Regions from separate parts of the Janibacter terrae genome, predicted to be linked through region 1. Evidence: riboswitches for the same ligand, from Rfam matches in the RefSeq annotation. Region 1 holds a riboswitch; the other holds the start of a gene.
The links. Region 1 has a riboswitch for thiamine pyrophosphate ahead of thiC (phosphomethylpyrimidine synthase ThiC). Riboswitches for the same ligand answer to the same signal wherever they lie in the genome.
Positions count from the first base shown of each region.

Region 2: linked by a shared signal. The riboswitch ahead of V3C34_RS00885 (ECF transporter S component) and the one ahead of thiC (phosphomethylpyrimidine synthase ThiC) in region 1 are both predicted to bind thiamine pyrophosphate.

Region 1 covers NZ_CP144167.1:1,216,737-1,228,252, forward strand. The annotation lists gene V3C34_RS06180 (helix-turn-helix transcriptional regulator) at 1-597, opposite strand, end outside; gene V3C34_RS06185 (DinB family protein) at 659-1,186, shown strand; gene V3C34_RS06190 (tellurite resistance/C4-dicarboxylate transporter family protein) at 1,188-2,213, shown strand; gene thiD (bifunctional hydroxymethylpyrimidine kinase/phosphomethylpyrimidine kinase) at 2,235-3,077, opposite strand; TPP riboswitch at 3,108-3,217, shown strand; gene thiC (phosphomethylpyrimidine synthase ThiC) at 3,212-4,963, shown strand; gene V3C34_RS06205 (MFS transporter) at 4,960-6,312, shown strand; gene thiM (hydroxyethylthiazole kinase) at 6,309-7,112, shown strand; gene V3C34_RS06215 (thiamine phosphate synthase) at 7,103-7,750, shown strand; gene V3C34_RS06220 (CynX/NimT family MFS transporter) at 7,752-8,981, opposite strand; gene V3C34_RS06225 (deoxycytidylate deaminase) at 9,055-9,510, shown strand; gene V3C34_RS06230 (universal stress protein) at 9,551-10,462, shown strand; gene V3C34_RS06235 (alpha/beta fold hydrolase) at 10,493-11,191, opposite strand; gene V3C34_RS06240 (pirin family protein) at 11,193-11,516, opposite strand, start outside.
Region 2 covers NZ_CP144167.1:168,958-180,473, forward strand. The annotation lists gene V3C34_RS00880 (ATP-binding cassette domain-containing protein) at 1-1,792, opposite strand, end outside; gene V3C34_RS00885 (ECF transporter S component) at 1,796-2,440, opposite strand; TPP riboswitch at 2,521-2,623, opposite strand; gene V3C34_RS00890 (DUF4235 domain-containing protein) at 2,750-3,037, shown strand; gene V3C34_RS00895 (NAD(P)H-quinone oxidoreductase) at 3,037-4,014, shown strand; gene V3C34_RS00900 (FAD-binding dehydrogenase) at 4,112-5,776, opposite strand; gene V3C34_RS00905 (metallophosphoesterase family protein) at 5,849-7,363, shown strand; gene V3C34_RS00910 (glyceraldehyde-3-phosphate dehydrogenase) at 7,515-8,975, opposite strand; gene V3C34_RS00915 (sucrase ferredoxin) at 9,008-9,907, opposite strand; gene V3C34_RS00920 (cupin domain-containing protein) at 9,918-11,141, opposite strand; gene V3C34_RS00925 (hypothetical protein) at 11,142-11,429, opposite strand.

The sequences.
Region 1 (11,516 bases):
CAGCCGCAACACCTCCTCCTCGCGCGCCGTGAGACGGGCGACCCGCAGACTCGGGACGATCAGGTGCTCGGGCTCGAGGAGCTGTGCCAGACCGGCGACGACCGGTTGGACCGACCGCAGCAGGTCCAGGTCGTCGTCGTCGTAGTCCTCCCCGTACCGCCCGATGAGGAAGGCCACGAACTCCACGCCACCCCTCACCGGCAGGGCTGCGACCTGGTTGATGCCCCAGATCTCGATGCTGCCGATGCACTTGGCACTCGCCTGCCAGGCCTCTTGGCCGCCGTGGGCGCGAGCCGCGGTGGTCGGCTCGATGGAGCCGCGGCGGAAGGGGTCGAGCAGCGGGTCGGGGGCGCCGGTGATGCGCATCTCCTCGCCCATCCGACGTCGCGCGTCCGGCGTGGCGGCACGACCCACCGCCCGCACGGCAAAACCGTCGGGCGCGCCGTGGACCATGAGGCCCACGTCGGAGTGCAGACGCTCGGACAACAGGTCGACGATGACCTCGAGTCGTTGGTCCGGCTCCTGCGAGGCACTCCCCACCCGGGTCACGAGCTCGACCACCGTCGCGAGGGTTTCGGTGGTGGGATCGTTCGCCACGCCCACCAGTGTGGTGGACGTTAAGCATTCAGTAAAGAGCCCGAGTGGCACCATGGCGGTCATGGACGCCACGCCTCCTCCCGCCACGCCCGACGCCCGCGACTGGACCTTCGTCGTGGACGACGGGTGCCGGGAGTGCGGGTACGCCCCCCACGACCCCGTGCTGACCGGCGAGCGTCTGCAGACCGCAGCCCGCCGCTTCGCGACGGCGCTGCAGCGCCCGGACGCCGGCGAGCGACCGGCCCCCGGCGTCTGGTCGACCGTCGAGTACGCCGGCCACTCCCGTGACCTCGTCCGGGTCCTGCGTGAGCGGGTCGAGGCGATGCTCGCGACGCAGGGCGCTGCCTTCGCCGACTACGACGGGGAGGCCGAGGCGGTCCGTCGTCGGTTCTGGGCCGCAGACCCGGCGCAGGTCGAGCGCGAGATCGCCGACGAGACGCAGCGCACCGTTGCCGTCCTGGCCCGGGTGCGCGGCGACGACTGGGAGCGGACGGGTCTGCGCGGAGACGGCCGGCCCTTCACCGTCACCCAGCTCGCCCGCTACCTCCTGCACGACGTCGAGCACCACCTGCACGACGTCGACGCCTGACATGGACCACGTGCGCTCGGCCGTCGCGGGTCTGCCACCCGGAGCCTTCGCCTTCGTCATGGCGACCGGCATCGTCTCGGTCGGGATGGACCAGCAGGGGCGGGCCCTCCCTTCGACCGTCCTGCTCGTCGTCGCCGCGACCGCGTGGGTCGCCCTGGTGCTCGCGCTCGTCGTCCGACTCGTGGGCCACCGCGAGCGGGCGCTCGCCGACCTGCACGACCCGCGGCTCGCCTTCGGCTACTTCACGGTCGTGGCCGGGACGGGCGTGCTCGCCGTCCGGCTCATCGAGATCGCGCCCGGCGTGAGCGCCGTCCTCCTCGTCGCTGCCACGACCGCCTGGGTCCTCCTCGGCTACGGGGTGCCGTGGGCCGCCGTCCTCTCCCGGGCGGAGCGACCCGTGCTCACGGAGGCCAACGGCACCTGGTTCATCTGGGTCGTCGGCAGCCAGTCGGTCGCCGCGGCCGCCGCGGGGCTCGAGCCCGTCGTCACCTCCGGGAGGCAGGCGCTCGCCGTCCTCGCGGTCCTCGCGTGGTCTGTCGGGGTCGTCCTCTACGCCGCCTGTGCCGTCTTCGTCGCGCTGCGGCTCGTGCTCTACCCGCTCAGCCCGCAGGACCTCAACCCCCCGTACTGGGTCTCGATGGGTGCGGTCGCGATCACCGTCGTCGCGGGCGCCAAGATCGTCGAGATGGACTCGACGCCGATGGTGGACGCGACCTCGGGGCTCATCGCCGGTCTCGTCGTCCTGTGCTGGGCCTGGGCGACGTGGCTGATCCCCGTGCTCTTCGCGGTCGGCGTCTGGCGCCACCTCGTGCACCGCATCCCCCTGCGGTACGAGTCCACGTGGTGGAGCATCGTCTTCCCGCTCGGCATGTACGCGGTCGCCGGGATGTACCTCGGGCGGGCCGACGCCCTGCCGCTCGTCGAGGCCATCGGGGCGGCGTGGCTGTGGGTCGCCGTCACGGCGTGGCTGCTCGCGGCAGGGGCCATGGCGGTCAGCTGGGTGCGGGCCGGGCGCCGCGAGCGGTAGGGCCGGCCCCGGGGACGCGGCTCACCCGCCGACCGGCGCCCGCCACCGCTCGTGCTCGTGGAAGTGGTGCACCGGCCCCGGCCCCCGGCCGATGTCGAGGGCCTCACCGTGACGCAGTGCCTCGGTGAGCCACGCCTTGGCCTCGATGACCGCGGGCAGCCACTCGTCGTGTCGGGGACGAAGGGCGGCGATCGCCGAGCTCAGCGTGCAGCCGGTACCGTGCGTCGCCCCCGTCGTGATGCGAGGAGCCTTGAGCGGCAACGGGTCCGAGGCGTCGAGCCAGATGTCGACGGACGCGTCGCCGGCGAGGTGCCCTCCCTTGGCCAGCACCCTGCGTGCGCCGAGCTCGCGCAGGCGCCGGGCCTGGTCCGCGAGCTCGTCCGGTGACCCAGCGACCGGCTCGTCGAGCAGGACCGCGGCCTCCGGGACGTTGGGCGTGATGACGTCGGCCCGGGGGAGCAGCTCGCGCACCGCGGCGACGGCGCCCTCGGCGAGCAGACGCGACCCGGAGGTGGACACCATGACCGGGTCGAGCACGACGGGCACGTCGCCCAGGGCACCGTGGGAGAGGAGCTCGTGCACGGTCTCGACGAGCGCCCGCGAGGCCAGCATCCCGACCTTGACCACGTCGATGCGCACGTCCTCCACGAGGGTCTCGACCTGGGCCCGGACGACGTCGACCGGTACGTCGTGGACGAGCGTGACCCCACGAGTCGACTGGGCGGTCAGGGCGGTGATCACGCAGGTGCCGTAGGCGCCCAGTGCGCTGAAGGTCTTCAGGTCCGCTTGGATGCCGGCGCCTCCCGACGGGTCGGATCCGGCGATGGACAACGCGATCGGCGGCCGAGGGAGGGGGGCGCTCATGCGAGCACAGTAGCGATGTGGTTAGTGTGGTGGCACCCCCACGGGAGCTCGGGCACGAGCTGAGATCGGACTACCGCCGTCCGGACCGTCTGAACCTGTCCGGATCATGCCGGCGAAGGAAGAGGAGGCGCTGCATGCGCACACCCCTTGAGTCCGAAGTCCACCCCCAGCACCGTCGGGTCGAGGTCGTCGACCCGCACGACGAGAGCATCCGCGTGCCGGTCACCGCGATCTCCTTGGCGCCGGCTCCGGACGGCACCCCCCACGAGGACGTGCACGTCTACCGGACCCGTGGGCCGGGCTCGGACCCGCAGGTCGGTCTGCCCGACCTGCGCACCGAGTGGATCCGGGCCCGCGGTGACGTCGAGGTCTATGAGGGTCGCCCGCGCGATCTGGCCGACGACGGACGCTCGGCCATGCGCCGCGGCGAGGCCTCGCTGGCCTGGCGCGGACGCGAGCGGACCCCCCTTCGCTCCGAGGGCGGCCGCACGGTCACGCAGATGCACTACGCGAGGCGCGGTGAGATCACCGCGGAGATGCGCTTTGTCGCTCTGCGAGAAGGCTGCTCACCCGAGCTCGTCCGTGACGAGGTCGCTGCCGGTCGGGCGATCATCCCCAACAACGTCAACCACCCCGAGTCCGAGCCGATGATCATCGGGCGGGCCTTCCTGACGAAGATCAACGCCAACATCGGCAACTCCGCGGTCACCTCCTCGATCGCCGAGGAGGTCGAGAAGCTGACCTGGGCCACCCGCTGGGGCGCCGACACGGTGATGGACCTGTCGACCGGCGACGACATCCACACCACCCGTGAGTGGTTGATCCGCAACAGCCCGGTGCCGATCGGGACCGTGCCGATCTACCAGGCGCTGGAGAAGGTCGATGGGCAGGCGGAGGCGCTCACCTGGGAGATCTTCCGCGACACGGTCATCGAGCAGTGCGAGCAGGGTGTTGACTACATGACCATCCACGCGGGCGTGCGGCTGCCGTTCGTCCCCATGACGGCCGACCGCGTCACCGGGATCGTCTCGCGCGGCGGCTCGATCATGGCCGGTTGGTGCCTGGCCCACCACGAGGAGTCCTTCCTGTGGACCCACTTCGACGAGCTGTGCGAGATCTTCGCGCGCTACGACGTCGCCTTCTCCCTCGGCGACGGTCTCCGTCCCGGATCGATCGCCGACGCCAACGACGAGGCCCAGCTCGCCGAGCTGCGCACCCTCGGCGAGCTGACGCAGCGGGCGTGGGAACACGACGTGCAGGTCATGGTCGAGGGCCCCGGCCACGTGCCGATGCACCTGGTCAAGGACAACATCGACCTCGAGCAGGACTGGTGCCACGGTGCGCCCTTCTACACGCTCGGCCCGCTCGTCACCGACATCGCACCCGGCTACGACCACATCACCTCCGCGATCGGTGCCGCCGAGATCGCCCGCCACGGGACGGCGATGCTCTGCTATGTCACGCCCAAGGAGCACCTCGGCCTGCCCAACCGAGATGACGTCAAGGTCGGCGTCATCACCTACAAGATCGCGGCACACGCGGCCGACCTGGCCAAGGGCCACCCGGGCGCCCGGGTGCGCGACGACGCGCTGAGCAAGGCCCGCTTCGAGTTCCGCTGGCACGACCAGTTCGCGCTCTCCCTCGACCCGGAGACGGCGATGGCCTTCCACGACGAGACCCTGCCGGCCGAACCGGCGAAGACCGCGCACTTCTGCTCGATGTGCGGCCCGAAGTTCTGCTCGATGCGGATCAGCCAGGACATCCGGGACGCCTACGGCTCGGCCGCGGAGCAGCGTGCCGTCGTCGAGGCGGGCATGGCGGCGAAGTCCCGCCAGTTCGTCGAGCTCGGCGCCAGCGTCTACGTCGCCGGCGAGCCCGGCCGATGAGCCTCGTCCCGGGCCTGCCGCCGGCCGGGCGGGCCGCCGTGCGTGCCGGCGTCGTCGGCAACTACGTCGACCAGGTCCACATCTTCCTCCCGGTGCTCGCCCTCGCCCCCGCGCTGACGACCCTCGCCGGCCCGGACGCCGGCGTCACCACCGGGGCAGTCGTCGTCGTCGCCACCCTGCTCGGTCGTCCGATCGGGTCGATGGTCTTCGGTCGCGTCGCCGACCGGGTGGGCCGCACCCGCACGACCCAGGTCGCCATCGCGGGCACCGCCGCGTGCACCCTCGCCATCGCGGCGGTCCCCTCGCACGAGAGCATCGGGACCGCCGCGATCGCGCTCGTCGTGCTGCTGCGCTTCGTCGGGGGCGTCTTCATCGCGGGGGAGTACACCTCGGCCATCCCGCTCGCCATGGAGTGGTCGCCCCCGCGCCGCCGTGGCCTCGTCTCCGGCCTGATCATGTCGATGGCCCCGTGGGCGCAGTCGACGATCGCCTTCGCGACCGCCGGACTGATCGCGCTCCTCGGTCCGGCCGCGTACGCCGGGTGGGGCTGGCGCCTCTCCTTCGTCGCCGGGGGGCTGGCTAGCCTGGCGCTCCTCGCCTACTACTCGGCGCGCGTCGCCGACGCGCCGGGCGTCGTGCGGGAGCGCGAGCTCGCGGGCGAAGGGAGGGCCCGCACCTCCCTCGGGCTGCGCGCCGTCCTCGGCGGTGCGTACGCAGGCGCCTTCTGGCAGATGTTCGGGCTGATGAGCGGGCTGTGGCTCATGACCAACATGGTCGTCATCCTGGCCACCGGTCGACTCGACGCGGACGCCGGTCTCGACGGCGGTGCCGTCGCCGTCGTCATGGGCGTCGCCGCAGTCACCCAGGCCCTCGTCATGTCGACGACCGGCCACCTCTCGACGCTCGTCGGCCGCCGCCGGTTCCTCGTCGGCTGGGGACTGACGGCCGCCCTGCTCGCGCCGGCCCTGTGGGTCGCCACGATGACCGCGGGCGTCCTCCCCTTCGTCGTCGGCATCGCGCTCCTGCAGGTCATCACGGTCTGCGGTTACGGACCGGTGGGCGCGTACCTGTGCGAACGGCTCCCCGCCCACGTGCGCTCGACCGGCTACGGCACGGCGTACTCGCTCTCGATCGTGGGACCGGCGCTGTGGCCGTGGTGGATGCCGCAGCTCGAGCGGGTCCTCGGCCACGACGGCTCGGTGGCCGCCGTCCTCGTCGTCGCGGGCCTGCTCGTCGCCGGGTGCGGTGCGCTCGGCCCACGGCTCGCGCCCGCGGACCTCGACCGCGACCTCGCCCGGGTCGCGGGTGAGCGCGTCGACGCGCGGGCCGCGGTGGGGGTCGGCAGATGAGCGACGTGGACGACCTGCGGCCCCGGGTCGCCGCCGCGGTCGGGGCGCTGCGCGAGCGAGCGCCCCTCGTGCACGGCGCGACCGGATCCGTGACCCGGGCACTCGTCGCCGACGGGCTCCTCGCGGCCGGCGCGCGGCCCATGCTCACCGAGAGCGCCGCGGAGGCTCCGACCCTCGTCACCGTCGCGGATGCCCTCCTGGTCAACCTCGGGTCGCTGAGCACGGACGGCATGGTCGGATTCCTCCCGACGGCGCGGACCGCGGCCGAGCGCGGCGTGCCGTGGGTCCTGGACCCGACGGCGATCGGCGTCGCGCCCGTGCGCACGCCCCTCGCCCGCGAGCTGCTCGCCCTGCGACCGTCCGTGGTCCGCGGCAACGCCTCCGAGGTCCTCGTGCTCGCCGGCGGGACGACGGGGGGTCGCGGCGCCGACAGCACCGCCTGCCCCGAAGCGGCCGCCCGCGCGGCCCGGGCGCTCGCCCTCGACCACGCCTGCGTCGTCGCCGTCTCCGGTGAGGTCGACCTCGTGACCGATGGCCGGCGCTCCGCCCGGATCTCATCGGGGACACCGCTGCTCACCCGGGTCACCGGGACGGGTTGCCTCCTGGGGGCGCTGACGGCGGCGCACCTGGCGGTGGCGACCCCCTTCGTCGCAGCGGTGGCCGCCACCGCCCTGCTCACCGTGGCGTCGGAGCGGGTGGCACACCTGCGGCCCGGGAGCTTTCGCGTCGGCCTCCTCGACGCGCTCGACGAGGTGGGCGCGGACGAGGTCGCGGGGGAGGTGCGGCTGGCATGGGGCTGATCGACTGGCGCGCGTACCTCGTGACCTCGGGCGACGGGCCGGCCACGGTGGCCGCCGCAGCGGCGGCGGCCGCTGCAGGAGCCGGTGTCATCCAGGTGCGGGCCAAGCACCTGCTCGCCGGTGAGCTGCTCGACCTCGTCATCGACGTGGCCGGGGCGGTCGCCGCGGTGGCGCCGGCCACCCGCGTCCTCGTCGACGACCGCGCCGACGTCGCCCACGCCGCCCGCCGCCACGGTGCCCCCGTGCACGGGGTCCACCTCGGGCAGGCCGACCTGCCCGTCGCCGCGGCCCGGGCACTCCTCGGGAGCGATGCGCTCGTCGGGCTCACGGCGGGCACCCTCGAGCACGTCCGCGAGGCGGAGTCCCGCAGGGGCGCCGCGCGACCCGACTACCTCGGCAGCGGGCCCTTCCGCCCCACGCCGACCAAGGACGTCGGTCGCCCACCGGTGGGGCTGGCGGGCTACCCCCTGCGCGTGGCGGCGACGCGCCTGCCGGTCATCGCGATCGGCGACGTCACGCTCGCCGACGTCCCGGCGCTGTCGGCGACCGGTGTCGCCGGGGTCGCCGTCGTGCGCGAGGTCATGGGTGCCGCCGACCCGGGCGCCGCCGCAGCAGCGGTGCTCGCCGCGTGGGGCTGAGTCAGGTCCCCTCCGCCACCTCGTCGTCGACGAAGACCGGACGCGCGACACGCAGACCGGAGAGGGTGATGCCGACGCCCGTGGCCATGAGGAGCAGGAGCGCCGCCGTCCACCCTCCGGTCGCCTCGTGGAGGACACCGACGACGAAGGGCCCCACCCCCGCCACGAGGTACCCGATGGGCTGGACGAAGCCGGACAGCTGGGCCGTGACGTGCGGGTCACGGGTGCGCGCCGTGATGAGCGAGATGGCCGTGGGGAAGGCGAAGCCGGACAGGCCGAGCAGCGTCGCCCACAGCCACGGCGCGGCGGCCGGTGCGACGAGCAGACCGAGGTACCCGGCCACCGCGAGCACACCGAAGCCGACCATCCAGGCCGACAGGTCCCGGCTGCGCGCGATGACCGTCGGCATCATCAGGCCGCCGACGATGCCGAGCCCCGCGACGATCGAGGTGTACGCGCCCGCGGACCCGGCCGAGAGCCCTGCGTCGCGGTAGATCTGCGGCAGCCAGCCGAACTGCACGTACGCGTTGGTGGACTGCACGCCGAAGAGGACCGTCAACGCGATCGCGGTCGGGGAGTGGCGGATCCGCGACGTGGGGTTCTCGCCGGCCGAGCGGCGGTGCACCCGGTCCCTGAGGCTGATGACGACCCACGGCACCAGCGCGGTGAGCGCGACGAGCCCCCACATGCCGAGGGCGCCGCGCCACTCGCCGGGCGCGACGGCCGCGACCGGGGCCGCGAGCAGCGGACCGAGCGTGCCGCCGACGGTCAGGCCCATGCCGTAGACCGTCATCAGCCGCACCCCGCCGTCCCTCGAGTGCCTCTTGATCCACGCGGGCACGAGGACATTGCCCAGGCCCATGCCCGCGAGGCCGATCGCGGTGAGGACGAGGAAGACCGCGGCGGAGTCGGTGAGCACGCGGGTGACGAGCGTGACGACGACCGCGAGGACCCCGAGGGTGATGCCGGCCGAGACACCGACGCGACGGGCGAGCCCGACGGCCGCGCCCCCGGCGACCGCGAAGGCGAACCCGGGCAGGGCCGTGAGCACGCCGGCGAGCGTCGACCCGAGGCCGAGCGTGGCCCGCACCTCCTGCAGCAGGGGTCCGAGGGAGGTCGCGCCCGGGCGGAGGTTGACGGAGACGAGCGCCACCGCGGCGACGACCAGGACGGGGCCGAAGGGGGGAGTCCGGTGGATCTTCCCCGTCACCGGGGTCTCGTGGCTGCTCACCACCGTGGTCTACCACCGGTGGTGCCCGGTCGCCGCATCGGTCCCACCCCGCGCCCTGCCTAGGATCACCCTCATGCCCGACCTGACGACGCCCGAGCGGACCGTACCGAGCTGGGACGAGTACTTCCTCGGCATCGCCGGCGCGGTCGCGGCGCGCGCCAAGTGCACGCGGCGGCGGGTCGGTGCCGTGCTGACGATCGACCACCGGATCATCGCGACCGGGTACAACGGCGCGGCCCCCGGCGAGGCGGACTGCCTCGAGGGGGCGTGCCCGAGGGGGCGGCTCGACTACGACGCCGTGCCCGGCTTGGGGGACTACGACCGCCCGGGCACGCCAGGGTTCTGCATCGCGATCCACGCGGAGGTCAACGCGCTGCTCTTCGCCACCCGGGACACCAAGGGGGCGACGGCGTACATCACCGACCCGCCCTGCCCGGGCTGCCGCAAGGCCCTCGCCGCGGCCGGCATCGTCCGGGCCGTGTGGCCCGAGGGCTCGCACGACCGGCAGGGACTCACCGACTGGGGGTGACCCCCCTTCCCGCGGCGACGCGGCATGGGGACAATGGGGCATGAGCAACGACGCGAGCCCCCACGACACCCCGACCCCAGCCGCCGCCGTGGTGGCGGCGCTCGACGGCAGCCACCGGGACGCCGCAGTCCTCGCCTGGGCCGCCGCCGAGGCCACGGCCATCGACGCGCCCCTCCACCTCGTCCACGCCGTCGACCTCGGCACGCCGCTCTCCGCGTACGGCGAGCTGCTCACCAGCCCCGAGATCGTCGAGCGGGTCGAGGAGGAGTCCGAGCGGGTCGTCGCGCAGGCCCGCGCCCAGGTCGTCGCCGAGCACCCCGACCTGTCGGTCACGACAGCGCTGCCCACGGGTGCCCCGGCCGGTGCCCTGCTCAACGCCGCCAGCGGTGCCCGCGTCCTCGTCGTCGGCTCGGCCCGCAAGAACCGCGCCCAGCGCATCGTCCTCGGCACGACCTCGCTGAGCGTCGTCGCCCACGCCCCGTGCCCGGTCGTGCTGGTGCCCGAGGGCAGCTCGACGAAGGGGGACGGGCGCGTCGTCGTCGGCGTCGACGGCAGCGACCACAGCCGCCTGGCCTTCCGGCACGCGCTCGACGCCGCCCAGGTGCGCGGCAAGCAGGTCACGACGGTCACGACGTGGAACGTCGAGGTCGAGCACGGCGTCGTCGTCACCGAGCCCGGCACCCCGGCGTGGGAGGCGGTGGATGCTCGCTACCGCACGATGGCCGAGCGCACCATCGCCGAGGACCGTGCGGCGCACCCCGAGATCGACGTCACCGTGGAGGTCCACCACGGCCGGGCCGCCGACACCCTCGTCGAGGTGTCCGAGGGCGCGGACATGCTGCTCGTCGGCTCGCGGGGTCGTGGCGGGTTCCGCGGGATGCTCCTGGGCTCGGTCTCGCAGCGCGTCCTGGCGCTCGCGACCTGCCCCGTGGCGGTCCTGCACCGGCACTGAGCCACCGTGCGCGGGGCCCGGCGACGGGCGTCAGGCCCCGTGCGCGTCCCAGAACTCGTGCATCGCGGCCAGGCCCTCCGGGGTGTCCTGGGGGCGGTGGCCGCAGCCCGGGACGACGCGGTGGGTCGCCCCCTTCGCCTCGAGCGCGGCGGCGACCTCCGCGTACATCGGGTCGACGCCTCCGGTGATCACGAGCGTCGGCACGAGGGCCGGGGTGTCCGTGCGCAGCGACACCTGCCAGGGCGCCGGGGTCGCCCGGATGCGGGCCGCGACGTCGGCGCAGGTCTCGTCGTCGAGGGCGGGTGCCGGCGCCCCCATGCCCTCGGCGAACCGGGTGATGAACTCGCGCCCGTCGACGCTCGGGTCGTCGGCGACGGCGAAGACCGGGGCCATCGCGCTGATGTGCCGCTCCACCTGTCGGCCGCCGCGGGCCACGTCGTAGCAGGCCGGCTCGATGAGGACCAGGCTGCGCAGGCAGTCGGGTCGGCGCTGCGCGGCGAGCATCGCGGTCACCGCGCCGTAGGAGTGCCCCACGAGGTGCCCGCGACCCTCGAGGGCAGCCAGGGCACGGTCGGCGTCGCGCTCGGGCTGGTCCGCCTGGCAGGTGCGCTCGAGGAAGACGTGGGTCGGGTCGTGCTCCGCCGCCACGAGGGGCCAGGCGGCGGCGCCGGTGCGGCCGCGGCCGTGGACGAAGACGGTGCGCACGGTGGGGGTGGCCCAGACGCCCATGTCAGCCACGCGCCCGGAGTCGGCCGCCCGGCAACGCCGGGGCGGGCAGCGGGGCGGGCTGGTCCGGGGCGAAGGGACCGAAGCGGCCCTCGACCTGAGGTCTCTCCGCGATCTCGGCCATCCACGCGTCGCGTGCGGCGACGACGTCCTCGTGGGAGCGACCGACGAAGTTCCACCACATGACGATCTGCTCCCCGAGGGGCTCGCCGCCGACGAGCACCAACCGGGCGCCCGTCGCCGAGCGCAGCGTGATCCTCGTGCGGCCGGGCGCGACGTAGCCGAGCTCGGACTGCTCGAGCGCGGTGCCCTCGACGGTGATGTCGCC
Region 2 (11,516 bases), 1.0 Mb from region 1:
TCGCCGCGGACAGCGCCGTGTCGACCTCGCGCGCCCCGAGGAGCCAGGTCGACCACCCGACGCCGAGAGCACCGAGGAGCGCCGGGACGAGCCGGATACCGAGTGCGCGCCACCGCGCGGCGTCGGTCCACCCGCCGCCCGACCCGCGCTGGTTGGCCAGACCGACGAGTGCACCGAGAGCGAGCAGCCCGAGGATCGCGAGCGAGACCTGCCAGCCCGGCGAGAGGACCGCCGCGACCATCGGCAGGGCCGCGGCGGCGAAGAGGGAGAGCGGACCGCAGCGCGACAGGACCGCACGCGGGGTGGTCCGGGGCGGCGCCGCGGGCGGTGGCACGACGGGCCTGGTCTCATCGACGAGCGCGACGAGGTCGGCGTCGTGCGTGGCGGCGACGACCGCGCCGCCGCGGGCGCGGTGCGCGAGGAGGAGCCCGGTCACGGCCGACCAGGTGCCCCGGTCCTGGCCGACCGTCGGCTCGTCGGCGAGCACGGCGGCCGGGCCGTGGGCGAGGGCGGCGGCGACGGCCAGGCGGCGCTGCTCGCCGCCGGAGAGGGTCTGCGGGTCGGCGGACTCGAGGTGGGCGAGGCCGAGCACCTCGAGCAGGTGACGGGCGCCCCCTTCGTCCGGGGCGCCGAGGGTGGCGCCGGTCAGGGTCACCTCGTCCAGGACCGTCCGCGCGAGGAGCGCGCTCGAGCTCCACTGCGGCACCCATCCGATGAGCGGCGCGACCTCCGTCGCCGGCAACCCGGCCACGTCCCGGCCATCGCCCGTCATCACACCCCCGGACGAAGGGGGCAGGAGCCCCGCGATCGCCGCCAGCCACGTGCTCTTGCCCCCACCGCTCGGCCCGGTGAGCGCCGTGGCCCGGTGGGCCCGCAGGTCGAGCGGGGTGTCCGTGACGAGGGCGGTGCTCACCTCGCTGCTGCCGTCGAGGCGGCTTCGCCGACGCTCGACGACGAGGGGGTCGACCGTGATGACCGGGTCGGTGGCCGGGACGGCGAGCGGACCGAGGTCGACGGCGAGCGGCTCGGGTGCGGGCACGCCGGGCACCCAGATGCCGTCTGCGGCGAGGGCCTCCCCGTGGTCGGCCAGGACGGTCCGTGGTGGTCCGTCGTGGTGCACCCGGCCGTCGCGGCCGAGGACGAGCAGGCGGTCGACGTGCGGCAGCCACGGCCCGAGCCGGTGCTCGACGACGACGGTCGTGACGCCGGCGGCGCCGCGGACCACGGCCTCGCGCACCCGGGCGGCACTCGCGTCGTCGAGCATGGCGGTGGGCTCGTCGAGGAGCATCAGCGCGGGGTGCAGGGCGAGGGCGCCGGCCAGCGCGAGTCGCTGCGTCTGCCCGCCCGAGAGCGCGCCGGTCGGGGTGCCGGGGTCGAGGTGGTCGAGGCCGACCGCGGCGAGCGCGGCCGCCACGCGGGCGGGCATGTCGCTCGGGTCGACCGCGACGTTCTCCAGGCCGAAGGCCACGTCGCGCTCGACGGTCGCGGCCACGGTGCCCGAGCCCGGCTCCTGCAGGACGAGCCCGACGGTGCCGGGCCGTTCCCCGGGGGCCCGGCCGTCGACCCGGACGGACCCCGTGAGGTCACCGGAGTCGACGGTGAGCAGCAGGCCGGCGAGGGCACGCAGCAACGTGGACTTGCCCGACCCGCTCGGCCCGACGAGCAGGACACGCTCGCCCGGGTCGAGCGTGAGGTACAGGTCCCGCAGGACCGGCTCTCTTCGTCCGACGGGGCGCCAGGTGAGGCCCTCGACCTCGACCCGCCCCCCGCCGGACGCATGGTCAGCGGTCACCGATCAGACGGCCCGCCGCTCGAGGAGCTCCTGCCCGGGCGGGAAGGGGTTGAGCGCGCCGGCCCGCGCGAGAGCCCGGGTGAGCAGCCACCCGCCGATGCCGGCGACGACGAGACCCGAGACGACCATGAGCGGGAGGTAGGCGAGCTTCCAGGTCCAGGTCCAGTCGGTGAAGTAGTACGCGATCTCGTAGACCCACTCCAGGGGCGCTGACAGCGCACCGGCGAGGACCGCGACGGCGGGGCCGAAGGCCTTGTAGGCGAAGATCGCGAAGGCGATCTCGGCCCCGAGTCCCTGCGCGAGCCCGGAGACGATGGTCGTCACGCCCCACTGGTTGCCGAAGAGGGCCGAGACGATCGCGGCGATGAGCTCGCAGGCCAGGGCGGCGCCGGGACGGCGGACGACGAGGCCACCGACGATCCCGGCGATGAACCAGAAGCCGACGAAGAGCCCGAAGAGGGGCTGGAAGGCGAGCCCGAGCGCGGAGATCGGGCCGTTGTAGAGCAGGCCGTAGCCCCAGTAGGCGACGCCGAAGGCCACGCCGAGGAAGGCGATGGTCAGCAGGTCGACGGTGCGCCACCGCATGAGCGGGCGGGTAGCGAGGACGGTCGCGGTGGCGCGCTCCGTCGAGGACGTGGTGGTGGTCATGATGGGTGCATCTCCTGTGTCGTAACCCACAGGGAGGACCGTGGTCGTCGACGCGACCGCAGGGTCGTGCCGGCGACGACGTCCCTTGAGACTCGACTCCCTACGCCGGTGCTAGCCGGATCAGGTACGAGGGTCTGCGGTTGCCCGCACTCTCAGCGCTGCTGCGCTCCCCTGTCGTGCCCGACCAGCATACCGAGCCCGGTGGCCCGGCGGACCGGGAGGACGTCCTGTGGCAGTGTGGGACCCGTACCGGGTGGGCGAATCCGTCGGCCACCGATCGACGTTGAAGGGAACACCGACGTGGGCAACATGGTCTGGAAGATCCTCGGCACGGGCTCGGCGATCCTGGCCGGCATGGTCGCGAACAAGATCGTGCAGGTCATCTGGTCGCGCGCCGGCAGGGACGAGTCGATCGACCCCAACAACCCGGAGAACCCGATCGGTGAGGCGATCGCCTTCGCCGCACTCGCGGGCCTCGCGATGGGTCTGGCGCGCACGATGGCCACGCGCCAGGCGGCCCACTTCTACAAGAAGTCGGCGGGCCACCTGCCCGACGCGATGCGCAACCTCGAGGGCGAGCTCGACAAGGTCTCCTGATGCGCGGCATCTCAATCAACGAGCCCGGTGACGCCGACGTCCTGCAGGTCACCGAGGTCCACCCGCCCGTGGCGGGTCCCGGCGAGGTCGTCGTCGACATGGTCGCCGCGGGGGTCAACCGCGCGGACGTCATGCAGCGCCTCGGGCACTACCCGCCGCCGAAGGGCGCCTCCCCCCTGCCGGGCCTCGAGGTCTCGGGCACGGTCCGCGAGGTCGGCCCGCAGGTCGAGGGCTGGTCCGTCGGCGACGAGGTCTGCGCCCTCGTCGACGGCGGCGGTTACGCGGAGCAGGTCAAGGTCCCCGCGGCACAGCTCCTCCCCGTGCCGAAGGGGGTCTCCCTCACCGACGCCGCGGGGTTGCCCGAGGTGGCGTGCACGGTCTGGTCCAACGTCTTCATGACGGCCAACCTGCAGCCCGGTGAGGTCTTCCTCGTGCACGGTGGGTCCTCCGGCATCGGCACGATGGCCATCCAGCTCGCCACGGCGGCCGGGGCGCGCGTGGCGGTGACGGCCGGCTCGCAGGACAAGCTCGACGTCTGCCGCGACCTGGGCGCCGAGATCCTCGTCGACTACAAGGAGCAGGACTTCGTCGAGGAGGTCCGGGCCGCGACCGACGGCCACGGCGCCGACGTGGTCCTCGACCTCATGGGGGCGAAGTACCTGCCCCGCAACGTCGACGTCCTGGCCACGTCGGGGCGTCTGGTCGTCATCGGCCTCATGGGTGGCCGCAAGGGCGAGCTCGACCTCGGCAAGCTCCTCAGCAAGCGGGCCGCGGTCATCGCGACCTCCTTGCGCGCCCGGCCCGCTGAGGAGAAGGCGGCGATCGTCGCCGCGGTCCGCGAGCACGTCTGGCCGCTCATCGAGGACGGCGCGGTCCGCCCGATCGTCCAGGGCACGCACCCGCTCGACCGGGCGGCCGACGCCCACCGCGAGCTCGAGGCGAGCGGCCACATCGGCAAGATCCTGCTCACCGCCTGACGCGACCCCTCCCCCCTTCGCATTGCCCTAGGGGAATGCAGCCGCGAGCCCGCATTCCCCTAGGGCAATGCGGGCTCCCGCGGCCGGACGAAGGGGGTCAGTCCCCGAGCTCGGCGCCCATCGCCCGCCCCGCGGTGCGGCCGGAGAAGATGCACCCGCCGAGGAAGGTGCCCTCGAGCGCGCGGTAGCCGTGGAGGCCGCCGCCGCCAAAGCCGGCCGCCTCGCCCGCCGCGTACAGCCCGCGGACCGGCTCCCCGTCGTGCCCGAGGACCCGCGCGGACAGGTCGGTCTCGAAGCCCCCGAGGGTCTTGCGGGAGAGGATGTGCAGCTTGACGCCGACGAGCGGCCCCTTCTTGGGGTCCTGGAGCTTGTGCGGCGGGTAGGCCCGCTTGGAGATCTTGTCCCCGATGTAGCTGCGGGCCACGCGCATCGCGGCGACCTGGGCGTCCTTGGAGTAGGCGTTGTCCAGCTGCGCGTCGCGCTCGTCGAGCAGGCGCTTGACGTGCGCGACGTCGAGCTGCGGCTCACCGTCCTCGACCAGCCCGTTCATCTGCGCGACGAGCTCCTCGACCGTGTCGGCCTGGACGAAGTCGGCGCCGTGGTCGAGGAAGGCCTGCATCGACGGCGTGACGTCGGCGAGCGAGCGCTTGCGGATGACGCCGCCGATGTCCTTGCCGGTGAGGTCCTGGTTCTGCTCCGACCCGGACAGCGCGAACTCCTTGCCCGCGACCGACCGGTTGGTGACGAACCACGAGTGGTCGTGGCCGGTCCGGCGCAGGTGCTCGAGGGTGCCGAGGGTGTCGTACCCCGGGAGCAGCGGCGCCGGCAGGCGGTTGCCCTCGGCGTCGAGCCACATGGAGCTCGGCCCGGGCAGGATCCGGATGCCGTGACCGGCCCAGATCGGGTCCCAGTTGCGGATCCCCTCGACGTAGTGCCACATGCGGTCGCGGTTGATGAGGCGCCCTCCGGCGGCCTCGGTGATGGCGATCATCCGGCCGTCGACGTGCGCGGGCACACCCGTGACCATGCGCCGGGGCGGGGTCCCGAGGCGCTCGGGCCAGTTCTCCCGGACGAGGTCGTGGTTGCCGCCGATGCCGCCGGAGGCGACGAGCACGACCGGCGCCCGCAGCTCGAATCCGCCCACGGGGTCGCGGTTGGTCGCGACACCGCGCTCGGCCGGGTCGGCCGCGAGCCGGACGCCTCGGACGCCGACGACGGCACCCCCTTCGACGACCAGCTCGTCGACGCGATGGCGGTGCGCGTAGGTGACCAGGCCCCCTTCGCGCGCCTCCTCGACACGACGGACGAAGGGGGCGACCACCCCCGGTCCCGTCCCCCACGTGATGTGGAACCGAGGGACCGAGTTGCCGTGGCCGTGCGCGGAGCCGTCGCCGCGCTCGGCCCAGCCGACGATCGGGAACCAGCGCATCCCCTGCTCGTGGAGCCAGGCGCGCTTCTCCCCGCCGGCGAAGTCGAGGTAGGCCTGCGCCCACCGGCGCGGCCAGTGGTCCTCGTCCCGGTCGAATCCGGCGGTGTTCATCCAGTCCGAGTGCGCGAGGTCCGCGGAGTCCTTGATGCCCAGGCGACGCTGCTCGGGGCTGTCGACGAAGAACAGCCCACCGAAGGACCAGTGCGCCTGTCCCCCGAGGTTGGCCTCGCTCTCCTGGTCGACGAGGAGGACCCGTCGGCCGGCATCCGCGAGCTCCGCGGCCGCGACGAGCCCGGCCAGTCCGTGGCCGACGACGATGGCATCTGCGTTCATGCCGTGAGCCTAGACGCGGTTACCGACAAGTAGCAATGTGGGTGCCAGCGGCCGTCTGCCTACAGTGGGGCGGTGCGATGGACCGAGCTGATGCGACGCGCCGGCATGGCCGCGCTCGTGGCCGCCGCGACGCTCACCGGTGGGCTCGTCACCGCCGCGCTGTGGCCCGTCACGGTCGAGACCGGGTACTACGCCGCCGACGTGCGGCTCGCCCCAGGGTGGGGCGACCGCTCGCGGATCGGGACGGACACGGTCGTCGGGAGCGTGTCGGCCCGCTTCTCCGGGCTGGCCCCGGGCGTCGACGTCGCGCCGCGCGTCAAGCCGGAGATCACCGAGCTCGTCCGCTCCGGCGACCTCGACGCCAGCGCCCTCGACGTCGGCCCCGACGAACGCACCCGGGTCATCCGCGAGGCCGCGACGGGCGTCGGCCTGCGCTTCGCCGCCGGTGCCGCGCTCGGGCTCGGCGTCGTCCTCCTCGGCGTCGGCCTGCGGCGACGGGGACTCCCTTCGCCCCGGACGGCGGTCGGCTCGCTCACCGTCGCCGCCCTCACCTGCGCGCTCTCCGGGGTCTCCGCGCAGCGCACCTACCAGGCCGACCGGCTCCTCGCGCTCGACTCGACCGGGCTGCTCCAGCTGGCCATCGCCAACCGCGGCCTCCTCGACGACGTCGAGCAGCGCGCCGACCAGGCGACCCCCTACCTGCGCAACCTGCTCGCCCTCTCCGCCGCGATGCAGGACGAGTACGCGCCCGAGGAGGTCCCCGGCGGCGAGGCCCTGCGCGTGCTGCTCGTCTCCGACATCCACTCCGCCAACCAGTACGCGCTGATGCGCACGATCGTGCAGGAGCAGGACGTCGACGTCGTCATCGACTCGGGCGACCTCATCAACCTCGGGCACGTCGAGGAGGCGCGCCTGAGCAACCTCTACCGCTCGATCACCTCGCTCGGCGTGCCGTACGTCTTCGTCGCCGGCAACCACGACCGCAGCAGCCCGAGCGACACCGCGCTCCTCGACGAACTCGCGGGCACGCAGGGGGTGCAGCTGCTCGAGCCGGGCGACGGCGGCTACCGCGAGGTCGACATCGGCGGCCTGCGGATCGCCGGGTTCAACGACCCGAGGTACTACGGCGACGCCGACGACGGCACCACCGACGCCCAGGGCGCGGCGCGTGATCGGTGGCTCGAGGCGCTCGGCGAGCAGGAGCCACCCGACATCACCGTGTCCCACGAGGCACCAGCTCTCGACGACGCCCCCGGCCGGCTGCGCGTCCACGGGCACGGCCACGTCCCGCTGCTCGACGGCAACCGGCTGCAGGTGGGCACCTTCACGGGCGGCGGGACGCTGTCGCACTTCGTCGGTGGGCCCGACGCCGAGCTCGTCGGCCAGCCGAGCTCCTTCGACGTGCTGACCTTCGACTCCTCCTGCCGCGCCCAGCGCCTCGTGCGCTACCAGTACCGCTCGGTCATCGAGGGCCGGCCGAGCTTCGACTCGCTGTCGGTGCTCAACGCCTCGCGGATCGTCGAGGACCCGGCCGAGGGACGCACCTGCGGCGGCGACGAGCTGAGCGTCCGCCCCCTTCGCCCCTGAGGTGGGGTGGCGGGGGCGCGAGTCCCACTGGCCCCATGATTATCGGGTCACCCGTTAAACCCCCGCTCAGCAAGAGTTTGAAACTCTTGCGAACCCGAGGTTTCTCGGGTGACCCGATAATCTTGAGGCGGCGCGGCCTCCCCGCCGCCGCTCAGACCGCGGGGAAGACCGGCGGGTGGACCGCCGCGATCTCCTCGAGGACGCGCACGACCTGGCACGAGTAGCCGAACTCGTTGTCGTACCAGACGTAGAGGACGACGCGGTCGCCAGCGGTGATGGTCGCGCGGCCGTCGACGATGCCCGCGTGGCGGTTGCCGACGAAGTCGGTGGAGACCACCTCGGGGCTGTCGATGTAGTCGAGCTGCTTGTGCAGGTCGCCGTAGAGCGAGGCCTGGCGCAGGAAGTCGTTGAGGGTCTCGCGCTCGACCGGCTTCTCGAGGGTGAGGTTGAGGATCGCCATCGACACGTTGGGCGTGGGGACGCGCACCGAGTTGCCGGTGAGCTTGCCCTCGAGCTCGGGCAGCGCCTTGGCGACCGCCTTGGCGGCACCGGTTTCGGTGAGGACCATGTTCAGGGCCGCGGAGCGGCCGCGACGCTCACCCTTGTGGAAGTTGTCGATGAGGTTCTGGTCGTTGGTGAAGGAGTGGACGGTCTCGATGTGGCCGCCGACCACGCCGTACTCGTCGTTGATGACCTTGAGCGTCGGGACGATCGCGTTGGTCGTGCACGAGGCAGCGGTGACGACCTTGCTGTCACCGATCATCGCGTCGTTGATGCCGCTGACGATGTTGGGCAGGCCGCCCTTGCCCGGGGCGGTGAGCAGGACGCGCGAGACGCCGGGGCACTGCAGGTGCTGGGACAGGCCCTCCTCGTCGCGCCACCGGCCGGTGTTGTCGACGACGATCGCGTCGTTGATGCCGTACTGCGTGTAGTCGACGCTCGAGGGGCTGTCGGAGTAGATAACCTGGATGAGCGTGCCGTTGGCGAGGATCGTGTTGTTGTCCTCGTCGACCGTGATCGTGCCGGGGAAGGACCCGTGGACCGAGTCGCGGCGCAGGAGGCTGGCGCGCTTGGACAGGTCGTTGTCGGCACCGCGGCGCACAACGACGGCGCGCAGGCGCAGGCCCTGGCCGTTGCCCGCGTGCTCGATGAGGATGCGGGCGAGGAGGCGGCCGATGCGGCCGAAGCCGTAGAGCACGACGTCGGTGCTCTGGCGGCTGCCGCCACCGGAGCCGCCGCCGACGACGTCACCGAGCTCGGCGCGCAGGAAGTCCTCGAGCGCGAGGCCCTCACCGGTCTCGAGGCGACGGCGGTGCAGGCGGGCGATGTCGACGGAGGCCGGACCGAGGTCGAGCGCCGCGAGCGCCTCGATCATCGGCAGCGTGTCGTCGAGGGTCAGCTCGACGTCGACGCGGCGGGCGAAGCGGTGCGCCTTGAGGATCTCGGTCGAGGACTGCCCGATGAGCGGCCGGCCGTGGATCGAGGTGACCACCCCGTGCTCCCGGTAGAGGCGACCCACGGCGGGGATCATGGCCTCGGCCTTGGCCTGTCGGTCTGCCCAGTCGGCGAGATGCTCGTCTGCTGCGTCGGTGGTCTGCGGCGTCGTCGTCATGGGCGCCGAGAATAGTCGCTCGCGTGGATGGGTCAGACGCCGGATCCGTCGGTCGGACGCACGTCGTACAGGGCCTGCTGCTTGGGCACCCCGGCGCAGGTGAGGACGTGGGCCTCGGACATCGTCCGGGTGACCCGGCGAAGGGAGGTCCTCCCGCCCGCCGTGACCGTCACCCGCCACGTCTCCTCGCCGATCAGGTCGACCTGCGGCACAGCGATGTCCGCCAGCCGGACCTCACCCTCGCGCAGCACGTCGTGGACGGCGGCCTGGGCCGCCGGGTGCCACGAGCAGCGACCGCGCCACCGCTCGAGGTCGACCCGTCCGTCGAGGTGGTCGAGCACGACCTGCGGGGCGGTGTCACCCTCGAGGCGCCCGTACATCGAGCCCTCGGGCAGGATCGTCACGTTGCCGGCGAAGCGGTCACCGCCGAGGTGGGTCGTCTCCCAGACGGCACCGGGCAGGGCGTCGTCGAGCACGGCCGCGACGACGCGGCCGTCGATGGCGCAGCACACGTCCTTGCGTCCGTGCGTGCACACGAGGAAGAGCGGCTCGGCGCTCGGGGAGGGCAGGTCGTCGAAGCGCCCGGCGAGCTCGACGAGGTCCTCGGGCCGCTCCCACGTGGCCCGTCCGACGAGCCCGCGGCGCACGTCGACGAGGAAGACCGGGTTGCCGTCGGCCGCGACGACCTCGCGCTCCTGGCGACCGTGCCGCCGGATGAGCTGGAGCCGGGCACCGAAGCGGTCGAGCGCCGCCGCGAGGGCGTCGCCCACCTCGGTGAGGGGCGGGGCGGTGATCGGTTTGACCGGCCACGGGCCGGGGTGGGCGACGAGCATCCAGTACCGCGCCGGCACGGCCGTGCCGACCGGCACGTCGCCGCGCTCACGGGCGGCGATCGAGCACCGGACGTGCTCTGCGGAGGGGTCGGGGCTCACCTCGGCGACCCTACGCGGGCGGAGCGGTGAGCGGGACGGCCACCCCGGCCACGACGAGGCGCCGCGCGAGCGCCGGGTCGAGCCGGGCAGGCTCCTCGGCCGCCAGCCACGTCGTGACGGCGTCGGCCTCGGACGCGTCCAGGGGCAGGCGGCCGGCCCGGCTCACCAGGACCGCACCCTCCCCGTCGGGCTCGAGGGCGGCGCGCAGGTGCTCCCGGGGGACGACGACCGGCTCACCCGCGAGGGCCTCGGTCGTGGCGACGGGCGCGACGGGCGCCGGGCGCTGGGCGGCGCGCTGGCGGCGGGCGAGCTGGGCCGCGACGGCCGCCTCGTCGACGGCGGCGACCGCGTCGAGCAGGGCAGCGCGGACGACGGCGAGGTCGTCGACGAGGTCGTCGGGGTCGGCGACGTCCACCCCGGGGCGAAGGGGGGTCCGCGCCTCCGCGAGGGCGGCCACCCCCCTCCGTGCGGCGTCGAGGACGGCCTCGGCGAGGTGTCCGCGGTGCCAGACGTGGACGCCGACGGTGAGGTGCGTGCTCACGCCGCCGAGCGCCTCGGCCGCGTGCAACCAGCCGCGCGGGACGTAGAGGACGTCGCCGGGCCGGAGCGTGACGAGGAGGTGCGGCTGCTCCTGCGCCGCCTGCTCGACCGGGGCTCGGCGGTCCTGCCAGGGCTGGGTGCGCAGGGGGTGCTCGAGGACGGGCGGGTGGAGGCGCCAGGTCTTCTCACCGCCGCACTGGAGCACGAAGACGTCGTGGACGTCGTAGTGCGCGGCGAACCCGCGGCTCTGCGGCGGGGTGACGTAGGCGTTGACCTGCACGGGGTGCCCGAGGTCCGCAGCCAGGTCCTGCGCGAAGTCCAGCACAGGCGGGTGCGTGCGGTGCAGCCCCTGGAGCACGAGCGTGTGGCCCTCCGCGAAGAGCCGCAGCAGCGCGGTGTCGTCCAGCTGGTCCGCGACGCCCGCCCCGACGCCACCGCCGCGCGTGAACTCCGCGTCGGCCAGCGTCTGCCCCTCCCGCGCCACCCGCAGGAAGGGGGTGCGCAGGCCGCGCCGGGAGAGCAGGTCGTCGACGGCCGGGGTGTCGAGCAGGTCCACGAAGTCGCTGCCGAGGGCCGCGGCGGGCACGTGCCGGGGCTCGCGTCCCCAGGCCCGCGCGAAGTCCTCGGGGCCGAGGTCCGTGACGCGGCGGAGGCCGGTGCCCGTCGGGGCACCGGCCTCCTCGCGTGGGGTCACTCAGGCACCGCCGTCGGCGCCACCATCGCCAGCAGCACCGTCACCGGCCGCGCCGTCCGCGCCACCGTCACCGGCCGCGCCGTCCGCGCCACCGTCACCGGCCGCGCCGTCCGCGCCACCGTCACCGGCCGCGCCGTCCGCGCCACCGTCACCGGCCGCGCCGTCCGCGCCACCGTCTCCGGCTGCGCCGTCCGCGCCACCGTCGCCACCGGTCGTGGGCGCCTCGGTGGGCACCCCGCCGATGGCCTCCTCGGGAACGTCGGGAGTCTCGTTCGGAGGCTGCGTCATGTGCTTCTCCTTCGTCGTCGGTGACGGTGCGGCGCACCGCCTCCCCCCTTCCTAGCGGAGTCGACCCCCGGAGGGAACCCTCACCCC